One region of the Allobosea sp. 05L423 genome, then DNA from elsewhere that is predicted to be linked to it. Evidence: predicted binding sites of a transcription regulator. Region 1 holds the regulator's gene; the other holds the start of a gene.
What was found. The regulator PhoB, encoded in region 1, activates phosphate uptake and scavenging genes when phosphate is short. The targets are predictions, from matches to a motif close to TGTCATNNANCTGTCAT.
Positions count from the first base shown of each region.

Region 2: the regulator PhoB is predicted to act here: its motif matches at 1,813-1,829, upstream of AC1DNE_RS27245 (glycerophosphodiester phosphodiesterase).

Region 1 is NZ_JBFTOA010000011.1:162,668-169,936, forward strand. It holds gene AC1DNE_RS21430 (amino acid ABC transporter ATP-binding protein) at 1-246, opposite strand, end outside; gene AC1DNE_RS21435 (amino acid ABC transporter permease) at 243-1,136, opposite strand; gene argH (argininosuccinate lyase) at 1,133-2,548, opposite strand; gene AC1DNE_RS21445 (LysR family transcriptional regulator) at 2,643-3,566, shown strand; gene AC1DNE_RS21450 (SpoIIAA family protein) at 3,621-4,007, shown strand; gene AC1DNE_RS21455 (DUF3175 domain-containing protein) at 4,024-4,308, shown strand; gene AC1DNE_RS21460 (hypothetical protein) at 4,326-4,550, opposite strand; gene phoB (phosphate regulon transcriptional regulator PhoB) at 4,846-5,544, opposite strand; gene phoU (phosphate signaling complex protein PhoU) at 5,561-6,280, opposite strand; gene pstB (phosphate ABC transporter ATP-binding protein PstB) at 6,364-7,170, opposite strand; gene pstA (phosphate ABC transporter permease PstA) at 7,210-7,269, opposite strand, start outside.
Region 2 is NZ_JBFTOA010000024.1:235-7,503, forward strand. It holds partial or broken gene AC1DNE_RS27235 (AAA family ATPase) at 1-45, shown strand, start outside; gene AC1DNE_RS27240 (PepSY domain-containing protein) at 212-490, shown strand; gene AC1DNE_RS27245 (glycerophosphodiester phosphodiesterase) at 604-1,764, opposite strand; gene AC1DNE_RS27250 (hypothetical protein) at 1,933-2,073, opposite strand; gene AC1DNE_RS27255 (RsmB/NOP family class I SAM-dependent RNA methyltransferase) at 2,256-3,554, shown strand; gene guaA (glutamine-hydrolyzing GMP synthase) at 3,600-5,168, shown strand; gene AC1DNE_RS27265 (glutathione S-transferase N-terminal domain-containing protein) at 5,559-6,263, shown strand; gene AC1DNE_RS27270 (phosphoribosyltransferase family protein) at 6,278-6,868, opposite strand; gene AC1DNE_RS27275 (ArsC family reductase) at 6,994-7,269, shown strand, end outside.

The DNA.
Region 1 (7,269 bases):
GCGGCGATAGCCGATCAGCTCGCCATCGACGCGGATCGCGCCCTGGTCGATCTTCTCGAGCTGGTTGATGCAGCGCAGCAGCGTCGACTTGCCCGAGCCCGACGGCCCGATGATGCACTGGACCATGCCGGGCTCGATCGAGAGCGAGACATCGTTCAGCGCCTTCAGGTCGCCGAAGAACTTGCTGACGTTCGCGATTGCAACGATCGCACTATCGGCCACGGCCGTGTTCGCCACCGCGTTCATGCGGGCTCCTCCTGAACCGCGGTGCGCTTGGCGCGCCGCCCGACCCGCCCCTTGGAGAAGTGGCGTTCGAGGAAATACTGGCCGATCTGCAGCAGCGTCACCACGAGCAGATACCAGCCGGCAGCGACGATCAGCAGCTCGATGACGCGGGCATTGGCGTAGTAGATCGTCTGCGCGTTGCGCAGGATCTCGGCGTACTGGATCACGCTCGCCACCGAGGTCAGCTTGACCATGCTGATCACCTCGTTGCCGACCGGCGGGATGATGACACGCATCGCCTGCGGCAGCACGATCCGGCGCAGCGTCGTCAGCCGCGTCATGCCGATCGCCTTGGCGGCCTCGGTCTGGCCCTGGTCGACGGAGAGGATACCGCCGCGCACCACCTCGGCAGTGTAGGCGCCCTGGTTCATGCCGAGCCCGAGCAGCGTCGCCATGAACGGCCCGATGATGTCGATCGTGCGCCAGGAGAACAGGCCGGGGATGCCGATGGTCGGGAAGACCAGCGCCAGGTTGAACCAGATCAGGAGCTGCAGCAGCAGCGGCGTGCCGCGGAAGAACCAGATGTAGAACAGCGCCACGCCGCGCAGCACCGGGTTCGGCGACATGTACATGATGGCGAAGATCACGCCGAGCACGACGCCGAGCGTCATCGCGCAGACCGTCATGATCAGCGTGTTGCCGAGGCCCGCGATGATCGCCGGCGCGGTGAAGAACTGCCGGACCACCGGCCAGGCGATGTCGCCCTCGACAAAGGCCATGACCAGCCAGACGAGGATGGCGACGATCGCCGCGGCCGCGACCCAGCGCCCATAGAAGCGCCGCGGCACGATTCTCAGATGCGAGACCTGGGCGAGATCCCGGCTGCTGATCGGCGAAGTGGCGACGCTCATTGGCCCGTCTCCCGGCTCCAGGTTTCGAGGGCGGCGAGCTTGCCGCGGAAGCGGTCGATCTGTTCGCGCACGCGGTCGGGCGCCGTGCCGCCATGGCCGCTGCGCGCAGCGACCGCGGCATCGAGCGTCAGATGGTCGAGGACCCCGGCATCGAGCCGCGGATCGACCGCCCTGAGATCGACGGCGTCGAGCGATTCAAGCTCCCGGCCCAGTTCCTCGCAATAGCGCACCAGCGCCCCCGTGATCTCATGCGCCTCGGCGAAAGGCACGCCGTTGCGGGCGAGATGATCTGCCACCTCGGTCGCCAGCGCAAAGCCGGAACCGGCCTGGGCGCGCATCGTCTCGGCGTCGGCGCTCATGCTGGCGATCAGCCCGGCGAAGGCCGGCAGCACCTCTTCCAGCACGTCGACTGCGTCGAAGGCGGCGCGCTTGTCCTCGGCGAGGTCGCGGTTATAGGAAAGCGGCAGCCCCTTCAATGCGCCGAGCATGGCGACGAGGTCGCCGGTCAGCCGCGCCGCCCGGCCGCGCGAGATTTCCGCGATGTCCGGGTTCTTCTTCTGCGGCATGATCGAGGAGCCGGTGGCGAAGGCATCGTCCAGCGTCACCCAGGCGAATTGCCTGGAAGCCCACAGCGTCACCTCCTCGGCGAGCCGCGACAGGTTGGTCGTCAGCATCGCCGCGACGAACAGGAATTCCGCGACATGGTCGCGCGCGCCGACCGCGTCGACCGAGTTCTCGAACGGCTCGTCATAGCCGAGTGCCTTGGCGCTGAGCTCGGGATTGAGCGTGATCGCCGAGCCTGCAAGCGCCGCCGCCCCGAGCGGGGACTGGCCGGAGCGCTTTTCCCAGTCGGTCAGGCGCGAGGCGTCGCGCATCAGCACCTGGCCATGCGCCATCAGCCAATGGCCGAAGGTGACCGGCTGGGCGCTCTGGAGATGGGTGAAGCCGGGGCTGACCGAGGCCGCATGCAGCTCGGCCTGATCGGCGATCGCGGTCAGGAGTTCCGCCAGCATCGCCGCGAGCGAGCGCGACTTCGCGCGCAGATAGAGCTTGAGATTGTTCGCGGCCTGGTCGTTGCGCGAGCGCCCTGCCCGGAGCTTGGCGCCCGTCGAGCCGATCCGCTCGGTCAGGATGCGCTCGATGAAGGTATGGACATCCTCGTCCTGCGGGCCGGGCGTGATCCGCCCCTCGACCGTGTCCCGCGCGATCGCGTCGAGCGCGGTCAGGATGGTCTGGAGCTCCTGCGCCGTCAGCAGCCCGGCGCGTCCGAGTTCGGCCGCATGCGCCTTGCCGCCCGCAACATCCTGCGGCACCAGCCTCGCGTGCTCACCGGCCGCGCTCGACAGCTTCATCAGCCGCGGATCGGGCGGCTTGCGGAAGCGTCCACCCCACAGGCGCGTCGTCTGGTTCATGAGCTTGTCCTCCCGTTAGGGAAGAATGGCCTCTTGACCGAAAGCCCGGCAAACGAAACGATCTCCGCAGCGATAGTCCAAAAAGGAATACCCCATGGCCGCCGGCCGGCCTCCTCCGTCATCGACCGCTTTGCGAGCTTTCACCACGGTTGCAAGGCTGGGCTCGACCGCCCGCGCCGCCCTGGTCGTCAACCTGACGCAGAGTGCCGTCTCCAAGCAGATCCTGTCGCTGGAACACCATCTCGGTGCCGTGCTGTTCGACCGCAGCCCGCTCGGCCTCAAGCTCACCGAGGCCGGCGCGATCTATCTGCCCTATGCCGAAGCCGCGCTGGAGCAGATGGAGCGGGGCGCCCGGCGCCTCGCCGAGCGCAGCGCCATTGCCCGGCCGATCCGCCTGCACATGGTCGCCATCGTCGGCGAGCGCTGGCTGATGTCGCGCTTTCCGGCCTTCGCTGCGGCGCATCCCGGCGTCGACGTCCAGTTCACCAACTATGTCAGCGAGAGCGAGACCGAGGAGCCCGATCTCGACATTGCCCATGGCGTCCCGCCCTGGCCCGGCAAGGAGGCGCATTACCTCTTCGGCCGCGACGTTGCCCTCGTCGCCGCGCCGAGCCTGGTCGAGCGCATGGGCGGCTTTCGTCGTGCCGCCGATATCCAGAAGATGACGCTGCTGCAGCACTACCAGATGCCGACCTTCTGGGCCGAGTTCACCGAGGCCCACGACCTGCGCGGCGCGGTGCCCGAGCACACCGTGCGTTACGGCTACTATTCCGTGATCACCAGCGCCGCCGTCGCCGGGCTGGGCGTCGCTCTGATGCCGCGCTGCTATGTCGCCGACGAGCTGGCTTCCGGCGCGCTTATCAACCCGCTCGGCCTCGGCTTCACCAGTGCGACGGGCTGTTGGCTCACCCTCCCGGTTGGCCAGCCGCAACGCCCCGGCCTCGATGAATTCGTCGGCTGGCTGCGCGCCGAAGCGGCCCGGTTCGACGCCGCCACCCGTGCGCCCGCAGCGGCCTGATCATCGGGCGAAACTTCCGCTCTTGCCCCGCGTTGTCTGGAGCAAGGAGGAGCCATGTTCACCATTCTGCCTGCCCCGGACCATGTCGGCGCCTACCGCCTGTCGCAGACGCTGACCAGTGACGATCTCGATGGGATCATGGCCGATATCGAGGCGAAGCTCGCGCGACACGAGAAGGTCGGCATCCTCGCCGACCTCACCGATTTCACCGATATGACCCTGGCTGCCGCCTGGAAGGATGCGCGCTACAGCCTCGGCAAGCTCTGGGAGCTGCAGCGCTTCCCGCGCGAGGCGGTGATCACCGACAGGGGCTGGCTTGCCGCCTTCGTCGACCTGCTCAACCCAGCGATCCCCTTCGTGACCGTCCGCACCTTCAAGCCGGAGGAGTACGAGACCGCACTGACCTGGGCCGGTGACATCGAGGGCGGGCCAAACGCCTGACCGACAGGAGGACGCCATGACTGCCCACAAACGCAGGTGGTCGGCCGATATCACCACCCGGAGCAACGCGCTCGATCTTGAGAAGGCGGTGTTCAAGCAGGGCGATCCGCGACGGATCGCACGTTCGCTGAAGCGGTCGGCTGAACACAGCCGGCTCCGCAAGTCGAGCCCCTATCGCTCGGCGATGTCGATGCTGACTTTCTACATCAACCGCGCCGGCCGGAACCTGCCGGCCGAGCGGCGCAGGACGCTGGAAGCGGCCAAGCACAGCTTGCGCCGCCTCTTCTACCGAGAGGGCTGAGGCTCCTGCCGGCCCCTTCAGGGATCGTCCTGTAGGGGGCTTCTCGCGGGGCCGCCACCCTTGCGGGCCGGATCATGCAAGCGATGGCTGTCGCGCTCGCCGCCACCGCCCGAAACGCGAACCTGCCGGGTTTCGTCGTCGGCAGGCGGCTTGCGGATGCCCGGCGACTTCCTCGCATTCTCATGGGACGAGCCCGGGCCGCCGTGCCGGATGCTTTGCGGCGCCTTGGTCGAGGCCGACATGAGGCAGCCTCCTCAACGATCCTGCTGCAGACCCTGATGGCTCGTGTTGATGCGGGTGTTGCCCTGCTGGTCATGCTGGCCCGGCCGGCGCTCGCTCGCCACCTCCTAGCGCTGCGCATATCGTGCCCGGCATGATCCCGCTCGCCCGGGCCCTTGTCGCTTCGACTGGCCGGCGGGACTGGCGGCATCTTGCTCATGGCGACCTCCTCTGGCTCGCGCTGACTTTCAGGGTCAACGCGAGCGAGCAGGCGAGACTCACCGTAAGCTGCGATGAGGAGGAGAGCTGGAGCGCCGCTCAGCTGCGCGCAAAAGTCTCGTCGAAGGCGTAGCCGGCGCCGCGCACGGTACGCAGCGGGTCCTTGGTATTGGCGGGCGTGATCGCCTTGCGCAGCCGGCCGACATGGACGTCGACGGTGCGCTCGTCGATATAGACGTCGCGGCCCCAGACGGCGTCGAGCAGCTGGGCGCGCGAATAGACGCGGCCGGGCGCCTGCATCAGGAACTCCAGCAGCCTGAACTCGGTCGGGCCGAGATGCAACTCGCTGCCGGCGCGGCGGACGCGCCGTGTGGTGCGGTCGAGTTCGAGGTCGCCGGCGGCAAGCAGTCCCGCGACATGGCCCGGCTTGGCGCGGCGGAGCAGCGCCTGGATGCGCGCGATCAATTCCGGCAACGAAAAGGGCTTCACCACATAGTCGTCGGCGCCGGTCGCGAGCCCGCGCACGCGCTCGGTTTCCTCGCCCCGCGCGGTCAGCATGATGATCGGCACGCGCTCGGTGTCGCGCCGCGACCGCAGCCGGCGGCAGAGCTCGATCCCGGAGAGGCCCGGCAGCATCCAGTCGAGCAGCACGAGATCGGGGGTGTGGTCGCGCAGATGAAGCTCCGCATCGTCCCCGCGCGCCACGCTGTCCACCTCGAAGCCCTCGGCTTCGAGATTGTAGCGCAGCAGCAGGGTCAGCGGCTCCTCGTCCTCGACGATCAGGATGCGTGCGGCCATGATTCCTTGCCTCGCCTCAGCTGCCCGTGACCGCCTCGACTTCGATATTGGTCGTGTCGAGCTTCGGCCGGTTCACGTCGAGCGAGTCGCCGGTGATGAGGTAATGGATCGTCTCGGCGATGTTGGTGGTGTGGTCGCCGATGCGCTCGATGTTCTTCGCGCAGAACAGGAGATGCGTGCAGAAGGTGATGTTGCGCGGATCCTCCATCATGTAGGTCAGGAGTTCGCGGAACAGCGAGGTGTAGAGCGCGTCGATCTCGTCGTCGCGGCGCCAGACCTCGAGCGCCTTCTGCTCGTTGCCTGCGGCGTAGGCGTCGAGCACGTCCTTGAGTTGCGCCTGCACCAGGCGGCTGATGTGCTCGAGCCCGACCACGGCGCGGTGCGGCGGCTGGAACTGGCCGGCGATGGCGACGGCGCGCTTGGCGATGTTCTTGGCGAGATCGCCGACGCGCTCGATGTCGGCCGCGATGCGGATCGCCGAGATCAGTTCGCGCAGGTCGTTCGCGAGCGGCTGGCGCCGGGCGATGGTCAGCACCGCCTTCTCTTCGACGTCCCGCTGCAGGTTGTCGAGGCGCTGGTCGGCGGTGATGATCTTCTGGGCGAGGCCGGTGTCGCGGCGCACCAGCGCCACGGTGGAGTCGCCCAGCATGCGCTCGGCCATGCCGCCCATTTCGGCAAGACTGCGGCGGATGCCTTCGAGATCGGTGTCGTAGGAGCGGACGATGTGGTCGGTCATGGCGTTATCCTCAAAGCATTTTCAAGCGAAATCGGACCGGTTCGCGCGAAGAAAATGCGACAAACAAAGAACTCTGCCGCGGCTCAGCCGAACCGGCCGGTGACGTAGTCCTGCGTCTGCTTCTTGGCCGGGTTCATGAAGATGGTGTTGGTCGGCGCGAACTCGATGACCTCGCCCAGATACATGAAGGCGGTGTACTGCGAGATGCGTGCAGCTTGCTGCATGTTGTGCGTCACGATCGCGATCGTGAAGTCGCTCTTCAGCTGCTCCAGCAGGTCCTCGATCTTGCCGGTGGAGATCGGGTCGAGCGCGGAGGTCGGCTCGTCGAACAGGATCACTTCCGGCTTCTGCGCGATGGTGCGGGCGATGCACAGGCGCTGCTGCTGGCCGCCGGAGAGGCCCATGCCGGAGCTCTTCAGCTTGTCCTTGACCTCGTCCCACAGCGCGGCACGGCGCAGCGCCCCCTCGACACGGTCGTCGAGCTCGGACTTCGGCGGCTTCTCGTAGAGGCGGATGCCGAAGGCGACGTTGTCGTAGATCGACATCGGGAAGGGCGTCGGCTTCTGGAAGACCATGCCGACGCGCGAGCGCAGCTCGTTCACGTCGACGTCGTTGGAGATGATGTTGCGGCCGTCGAGCAGGATCTCGCCGGTGGCCTTCTGCTCGGGATAAAGCGAGTAGATCCGGTTGAAGATGCGCAGCAGGGTCGACTTGCCGCAGCCGGAAGGGCCGATCAGCGCGGTGACGTGCCGGTCGCGGAAATCGAGATTGATGTTCTTCAGCGCCCGGTGCTCGCCGTAGTAGAAATCGAGGTTCTTCACCGCGATCCGGACGGGCGCCTCGGCATCGAGCGTCTGCGGGGAGAGTTCAAGGGTCGAAAGCATCGACATGGTCCTCAAGGTCGGGCGCGACCGGGTTGGATTCAAGTCTTATTTGCCGCCAGCGACGACGCGGCGGGCAATGAGCGAAAGCAGCAGGATCGAGACCGT
Region 2 (7,269 bases), on a different contig from region 1:
CAGCACGAGCGCACCAAGCTCTTCCTTAGCCAGATCCTGCACTGACCAAGAACAGCTCAGCGAGCGATGGAAGCGCGTCGGCTTTGCCGGCGCGTTTTTTCGTTTAACGAGCGAATCACAAGGAAGCGCAAAGCATCTTCAGGTGTAGGCGAACCCTTCTACGGAACGAGTCCTCGTCCGGTGCGTTGATGGCGCAAACGGAGGATACGTGATGAAACGTTTTGTCCCAGTCATAGCTCTTGCTCTTCTGGCGAGCGGCGGTGCCTATGCTCAGTCGATCAACATTGGTCCGGGCGGCGTGAGCGTCGACCCCCGTACGCCCCATGAGCGGGCGATCGATCGCGAGATGCGTCAGGGGCGCTACGAGCAAAGGCGCGAGCGCGAATGGCGACGCGCCAACTATTACCGCGGCGACGATTGCCGCACGGTCACGACCGAGCGGGAGACGCCGCGCGGCGTGGTGCGGCGCACGACCCGCGTCTGCGATTGACCAATCTGATTTGAAGGGGAGCGGGCGAGAAGCCCGCTGACGACCAAAGCCCGCGGCGGGAGACGCCGCGGACTTTGGTTTATCCGGCTGTTAGCCTTGCCCGGTTGAAAAGCTTACTTCGCGTCGCGCGCCTTCACGGCCTGATCCGAGAAATCCGAGAACAGGCCGTCGATGCCGAGCGCAATGAAGGCCTTGTACTCGGCCGCGGCGTCACCCTTGAAGTCCGAGGCCAGCCGCTTCGGCTCGCTGCGGAAGGTCCAGGTATGGACGAGAAGGCCGGCGGCATGGGCATCCTTGACCACGTTCGTCGGCGCGATCAGCGTGCGGTCGCGCTCGTCGATGGCGCCGTCGCCGTTGAGGTCCTGCGGCTTGCCGTCAGCGCCGATCGTCTGCTTGGCAGCCATGATGTAGGGCTTCCAGGGGCCGACGCCGTCGGCATAGGTCGCGATCTCCTTGAGCCCTTCGGCGGAGAGCATGTCCTGGAACGTCCGCTTGTCGCCGAGCACCGCGAAGTCATAGGGGCGGTCGAACGGGGCCACGAGCGTGACCTTGCCGTCCTTGTCGACGTCGTCGCCGTCGACAAGCTGGATGAGGCGCAGCTGCGTCTTCTTGCGCAGGTACTTCAGATTGCCGGTCTCGAAGCTCTGGATGAACACCGGCGAGGTCTTCTCGCTCCAGCCGGCAGCCTTGAGCATGTCGAGGAGCTTGTCCTCGAAGGCGAGGCCGAGCGCGGCGTGATAGGTCGGGTGCTTGGTTTCCGGGTAGATGCCGATGGTGTGGCCGGTGCGGGCGCTTTCCGACTTGGCAAGGTCGATCACCTCCTGGAAGGCCGGGATCTGGTACTTGCCGTTGTGCGACTGGTCGCGATCGGCGAAGGCCTGCTTGGCCCGCAGGGTCTTGATCTCGGCCAGGGTGAAATCATTGGCGAACCAGTCGGTGGTGTCGATGCCGTCGACCTTGCGCGTCGTCTTGCGATTGGCGAATTCCGGCCGGTCGGCGACGTCGGTGGTGCCGCTCAGCATCGGCTCGTGCCGCACGACCAGAACGCCGTCCTTTGTCGACACCAGGTCGGGCTCGATGAAGTCCGCGCCCATCTCGATAGCGAGCTTGTAGCCTTCGATCGTGTGCTCGGGCATGTAGCCGCTCGCGCCGCGATGGGCGATGATCAGCGGCTTGCGGGCGGTCGAGGGGGACGCCTGCTGGGCGAGGGCCGCCAGTGCCTGCATGGCCAGTGCGGCGAGAAGCGATGTCGAGAGAAGCAGCGTTTTTTTCATGGTTTGACCCCGGCTCGCAGAAATGCGCGCGAACTTAGGTCGGGCGATGTGACAGGCCCATGAAAAGAATACGTCGGATCGTGAGCAAAGGCTGACGCGCGATGCGATACCCCAAAAAAAGCCCGCGACCCCGGTCGAGGGCGCGGGCGATCCTGCGTGCGCTCGCTGTCAACGGCGGTTTTCGAGCGTGGTCTTCGCGTCGAGGCGCTTGGAGGGCGGCGGCGTGAATTCCGGCTGCGGCTGGGTTGCGCAAGCGGCAAGGCCGAAGGCGACAAGGCTCAGAATGACGATGCGGCTGGCGCTTTTCATGTGCGAATATCCCGGTGGCCGCGACATGCGGTTGCATCGTGTTTCCGCTTGTGAAACGACCGCGTCAAGTGCATGCCGCATGGGCCACCATGCCTCGGCGTCATGTTCGAATTGGTCGAAGCACACCCACTCACCGCCTTGCGGCGCCGGGCCCGAGCCGTCCGTGCCAGGATTGAAACACCATGACGCCAGCCGCCCGGATCAGCGCCGCCATCGAGGTGCTGCAGGACATCATCGAGCGCCGCCGCCCGGCAGCCGATGCGCTGAAGGATTGGGGGCTGTCCCGCCGCTTCGCCGGCTCGAAGGACCGCGCGGCCGTCGCCTCGCTCGTCTATGATGCGCTGCGGCGCAAGGCGTCCGCCGGCTACGCCATGGCTTCCGAGGAGCCGCGCGCGCTGGTTCTCGGCATGCTCGCGGGGCTGCGAGGCCTGCCGCCGGACGAGATCGCCGCGCTGTTTTCGGGCGAGAACCACGCCCCTGCGCCGCTCACCGCCGCTGAGACCGCGCTTCTGACCGCCTTTTCCGACGAGGGCGCGCCCGACTGGGTGCGGGCCGATGTGCCCGAATGGCTCTGGCCCTCATTCGAACGCGGCTTCGGCGAGGCAGCGATGGCGGAAGGGCAGGCACTGGCCGCCCGTGCGCCGATCGATCTGCGCGTCAACCGCCTGAAGGCGACCCGCGACGCCGTGCTCAAGGATCTCGCTCACCATCAGCCCGAGACCGGCGCCTGGTCGCCCGATGCGCTGCGTTTCCAGCCGGGTCATGACGGGCGCGGCCCTTCGCTGCAGACGGAGCCCGGCTTCTTTGCCGGCGCGTTCGAGGTTCAGGACGAAGGCTCGCAGCTGGTGACATTGCTCGCCGGCGCCCGGCCGGGCCAGACCGTCATCGATCTCTGCGCCGGGGCAGGCGGCAAGACGCTGGCGCTCGCCGCGCTGATGGCGAACCGCGGTAGCCTCTATGCCACCGATCTCGACAGCCGGCGGCTCGCACCGTTGCACGACCGCGTGGCCCGCTCGGGCGCTGGTATCGTCGAGGTGCGCATCCCACGCTCGCGCGGCCACGAGCCCCTGGCGGATGTTGCCGGCCACGCCGATCTGGTGCTCGTCGATGCGCCCTGCACGGGCTCGGGCACCTGGAGGCGCAACCCTGATGCGAAATGGCGCGTGCGCCCCGGTGCGCTCGCCGAGCGGATCAAGGACCAAGCCGAGGTGCTGGCCCGCGCCGCCAAGCTGGTGCGCCCCGGTGGACGCATCGCCTACATCACCTGCTCCATGCTGCCGGACGAGAATGACGAGGCCATCCGCGCCTTCCTCGGCCGCCATCCCGGCTTTGCTCTGGTCGCACCGATCGACGTGCTCAAGGGCGCGGAAAGCGACTTCTCCCTGCTCGCCCGCTTCGCCACGGAATTCGGCCTGCAGCTCTCGCCGCTGCGCGCCGGCACGGACGGGTTCTATCTGGCTTGCCTCCAGCGGGGGGATTGAGACGCGGCCGTTGCGCACGCCCGCGCTATCCATTAACGGGACGCGATGACGAGCGCTCAGCCCCATCACGACTCCATCCTCATCATCGATTTCGGCTCGCAGGTGACGCAGCTGATCGCGCGGCGCATCCGCGAGATCGGCGTCTATTGCGAGATCGCCCCGTTCCAGTCTGCGGATGAGGCGTTCGGGCGGCTGAAGCCCAAAGGCGTGATCTTCTCGGGTGGCCCGGCCTCGGTGCCGGACGAGGGCAGCCCGCGCGCGCCCGAGGCGGTCTTCACGGCTGATATCCCGCTGATGGGTATCTGCTACGGCCAGCAGACCATGGCGCATCAGCTCGGCGGCAAGGTCGAGGGCGGGCACGCCGCCGAGTTCGGCCGTGCCGATGTCGAAATCCTTGCTCCTTCGGCGCTCTTCGCCGGCGTCTGGGAGAAGGGCTCCCGCTACCCGGTCTGGATGAGCCATGGCGACCGCGTCACTGAGCTGCCGCAGGGCTTCTCGGTCAAGGCGACCTCGGAGAACGCGCCCTTCGCGGTGGCGAGCGACGAGATAAGGCGCTTCTACACCACGATGTTCCACCCCGAGGTGGTCCACACCCCGGATGGCGGCAAGCTGCTGCGCAACTTCGTCGTCGAGATCTGCGGCTGCAAGCCGGACTGGAGCATGTCGGCCTATCGCGCCGAGATGCAGAAGAAGATCCGCGAGCAGGTCGGCACCGGCCGCGTCATCTGCGGCCTTTCCGGCGGCGTCGACTCGGCTGTTGCGGCCGTGCTGATCCACGAGGCGATCGGCGATCAGCTCACCTGCGTCTTCGTCGACCACGGCTTGATGCGGATGAACGAGGCCGAAGAGGTCGTTCGCCTGTTCCGGGATCACTACAACATCCCGCTGGTCCATGTTGAGGCCGAGGAGCTGTTCCTTTCCGAGCTTGCCAAGTGCGGTGCCGATCCCGAGGCCAAGCGCAAGACCATCGGCCGGCTCTTCATCGACGTCTTCGACGCAGAGGCGGCCAAGCTCGGCGGCGCCGATTTCCTGGCGCAGGGCACGCTCTATCCTGACGTGATCGAGAGCGTCTCCTTCTCCGGCGGCCCCTCGGTGACGATCAAGAGCCACCACAATGTCGGCGGTCTGCCCGAGCGCATGAAGATGAAGCTCGTCGAGCCGCTGCGCGAGCTGTTCAAGGACGAGGTCCGCGTGCTCGGCCGCGAGCTCGGCCTGCCCGAGGCCTTCGTCGGCCGGCATCCCTTCCCGGGGCCCGGCCTCGCCATCCGCTGCCCCGGCGAGATCACCAAGGAGAAGCTCGACATCCTGCGCAAGGCGGATGCGATCTATCTCGACGAGATCCGCAAGGCCGGTCTCTACGACGTGATCTGGCAGGCCTTCGCCGTGCTGTTGCCGGTGCGCACCGTCGGTGTGATGGGCGACTACCGCACCTACGATCATGTCTGCGCGCTGCGCGCCGTGACCTCGGTCGACGGCATGACCGCGGATTTCTATCCCTTCGACATGAACTTCCTCGGCCGCGCCGCGACCCGCATCATCAACGAGGTCAAGGGCATCAACCGCGTCGTCTACGACGTGACCTCGAAGCCCCCCGGCACGATCGAGTGGGAGTGAGCGCGGGCGCTCGCGGCCGCATCATCGGCCATGAGCGCATGCTGCCCTGACGGCGCTGCCCGTCGCTCGCCCTGGATGGGGAAATGAGGGCAGGTGGTTTTCGCGGCAAGCGGCTTGCGTGCAGGCTCCAGCTGACATTGCTCTACGACCGCTATCGCACGTTGGCGTTTCGCGTGCGGCCGTTGAGCTGCACGGAGAAGGATTTCGTCCTGATCCGCAGCGTTCCCCGCGAACCGGACGAAATCCTCGGCCGTTGGCCCTTGGTCGACCCGCGATCGTGCAACCTCGCAAGCCGGCCTTGTGGTGATTGAGCCGGGCGCCCCGTTGCTTTGGGCGCGCGCGGCTCTATCGTCCGGCACCGAAGCTCTTCCGATTCAACCGGAGCACCCTATGGCCGATCTCTCCGCTTTCCCGATCAGCAGGCGCTGGCCCGCCAGCCATCCCGACCGTATCCAGCTCTATTCGCTGCCGACGCCGAACGGCGTGAAGGTGTCGATCGCGCTGGAGGAACTGGAACTGCCTTACGAGCCCCACCTCATCGACATCGGCAAGAACGAGACCTGGGGCCCGGAATTCCTCTCGCTCAACCCGAACGGCAAGATTCCCGCGATCATCGATCCGAACGGGCCGGACGGAAAGCCGCTGGGCCTGTGGGAGTCGGGCGCGATCCTGCTCTATCTCGCCGAGAAGACCGGCAAGCTGCTGCCGAAGGATCCGGCCGCGCGCTACGAGACCATCCAGTGGGTGTTCTTCCAGATGGCGGCGATTGGCCCGATGTTCGGCCAGCTCGGCTTCTTCCACAAGTTCGCCGGCCGCGAGTACGAGGACAAGCGCCCGCGCGACCGTTACGCCAGCGAGAGCAAGCGCCTGCTCGCCGTGTTGGAGGAGCGGCTGGCGAGCCGCACCTGGATCATGGGTGACGAATTCACCATCGCCGACATCGCGATCCTCGGCTGGGTGCGCAATCTCGTTGGCTTCTACGGGGCAGGCGAACTCGTCGACTATTCCACGCTGACGCATGTGCCGATCTGGCTGGAGCGCTGCCTGTCGCGCCCCGCGGTGCAGCGCGGCCTCGACATCCCGAAGCGCCCCTGAATGCCGGCACTCCCTCAGGGCATGTCGCTGGGGGAGGGCACGGGCTGAACCGGTGCCAGTCTTTCCAGGGCGTGCACGGAGATGCCGCCCTGGGCAAGTCGTTCGCGGCCTCCCAGCCCGTCGAGTTCGAAGACGAAGAGCGCATGCGTGCAGTGTGCGCCAAGTCGGCGAAGCAGCTGCGCCGTCGCCAGCGCGATGCCGCCCGTGATCAGGCAGTCGTCGATGATGGCGACATGACGTCCGTCGAGCCGATGGCCCTTCGACAGGGCGACGCCGTTGCCGAGCTCGTAATTGGCCGCGAGACTGCGGACGACGTCCGCGCGGATCGAACCGACCTTGCGGATATCGATGAAGCCGAGGCCGTTTCGGAATGCCAGCGCGCCCGCAAAGCCGAGGCCGCCGACGTCGATTCCGGCAAGAAGGTCGGTTTCCTCATCAAGATGGGCCGCCAGGGCTTCGCAGGCCGTTTGCATCCAGCGGCCGTCGCAGGTGAAGGTCGTGGCATCAGGAAAATCGACGCCGACGACCGGATGGTCCTTCCAGCGGCGATGGGGAAAAGCAGGTGGAGCCGGCGTTTTCTGCGCTGAGGCCGAGACGATATCCATGCTATCTCCTGCCTGCATCCGACGATTTCATCCGCCATGTCATGCCTGTTTGCAGTCTTGCTGACAAACCCGGATGACAGTTGGGTGGCGGATGCTGCGACATTCCACACAGTCCGGGCGAAGGCATGACGATCACCATCTACGGCATCAAGAACTGCGACACGATGAAGAAGGCGCGCAGCTGGCTCGACGGCCATGGCGCGACCTACGCGTTCCACGACTACAAGGCGAGCGGCATCGACAAGGCCTCGCTCGAGAGCTGGGTGAAGGAGCATGGCTGGGAGACGGTGCTCAACCGCGCCGGCACGACCTTCCGTGCGCTTCCCGACGCCGAGAAGCAGGGGCTCGATGCGGCCAAGGCCATCGCGCTGATGCTCGCCCAGCCCTCGATGATCAAGCGC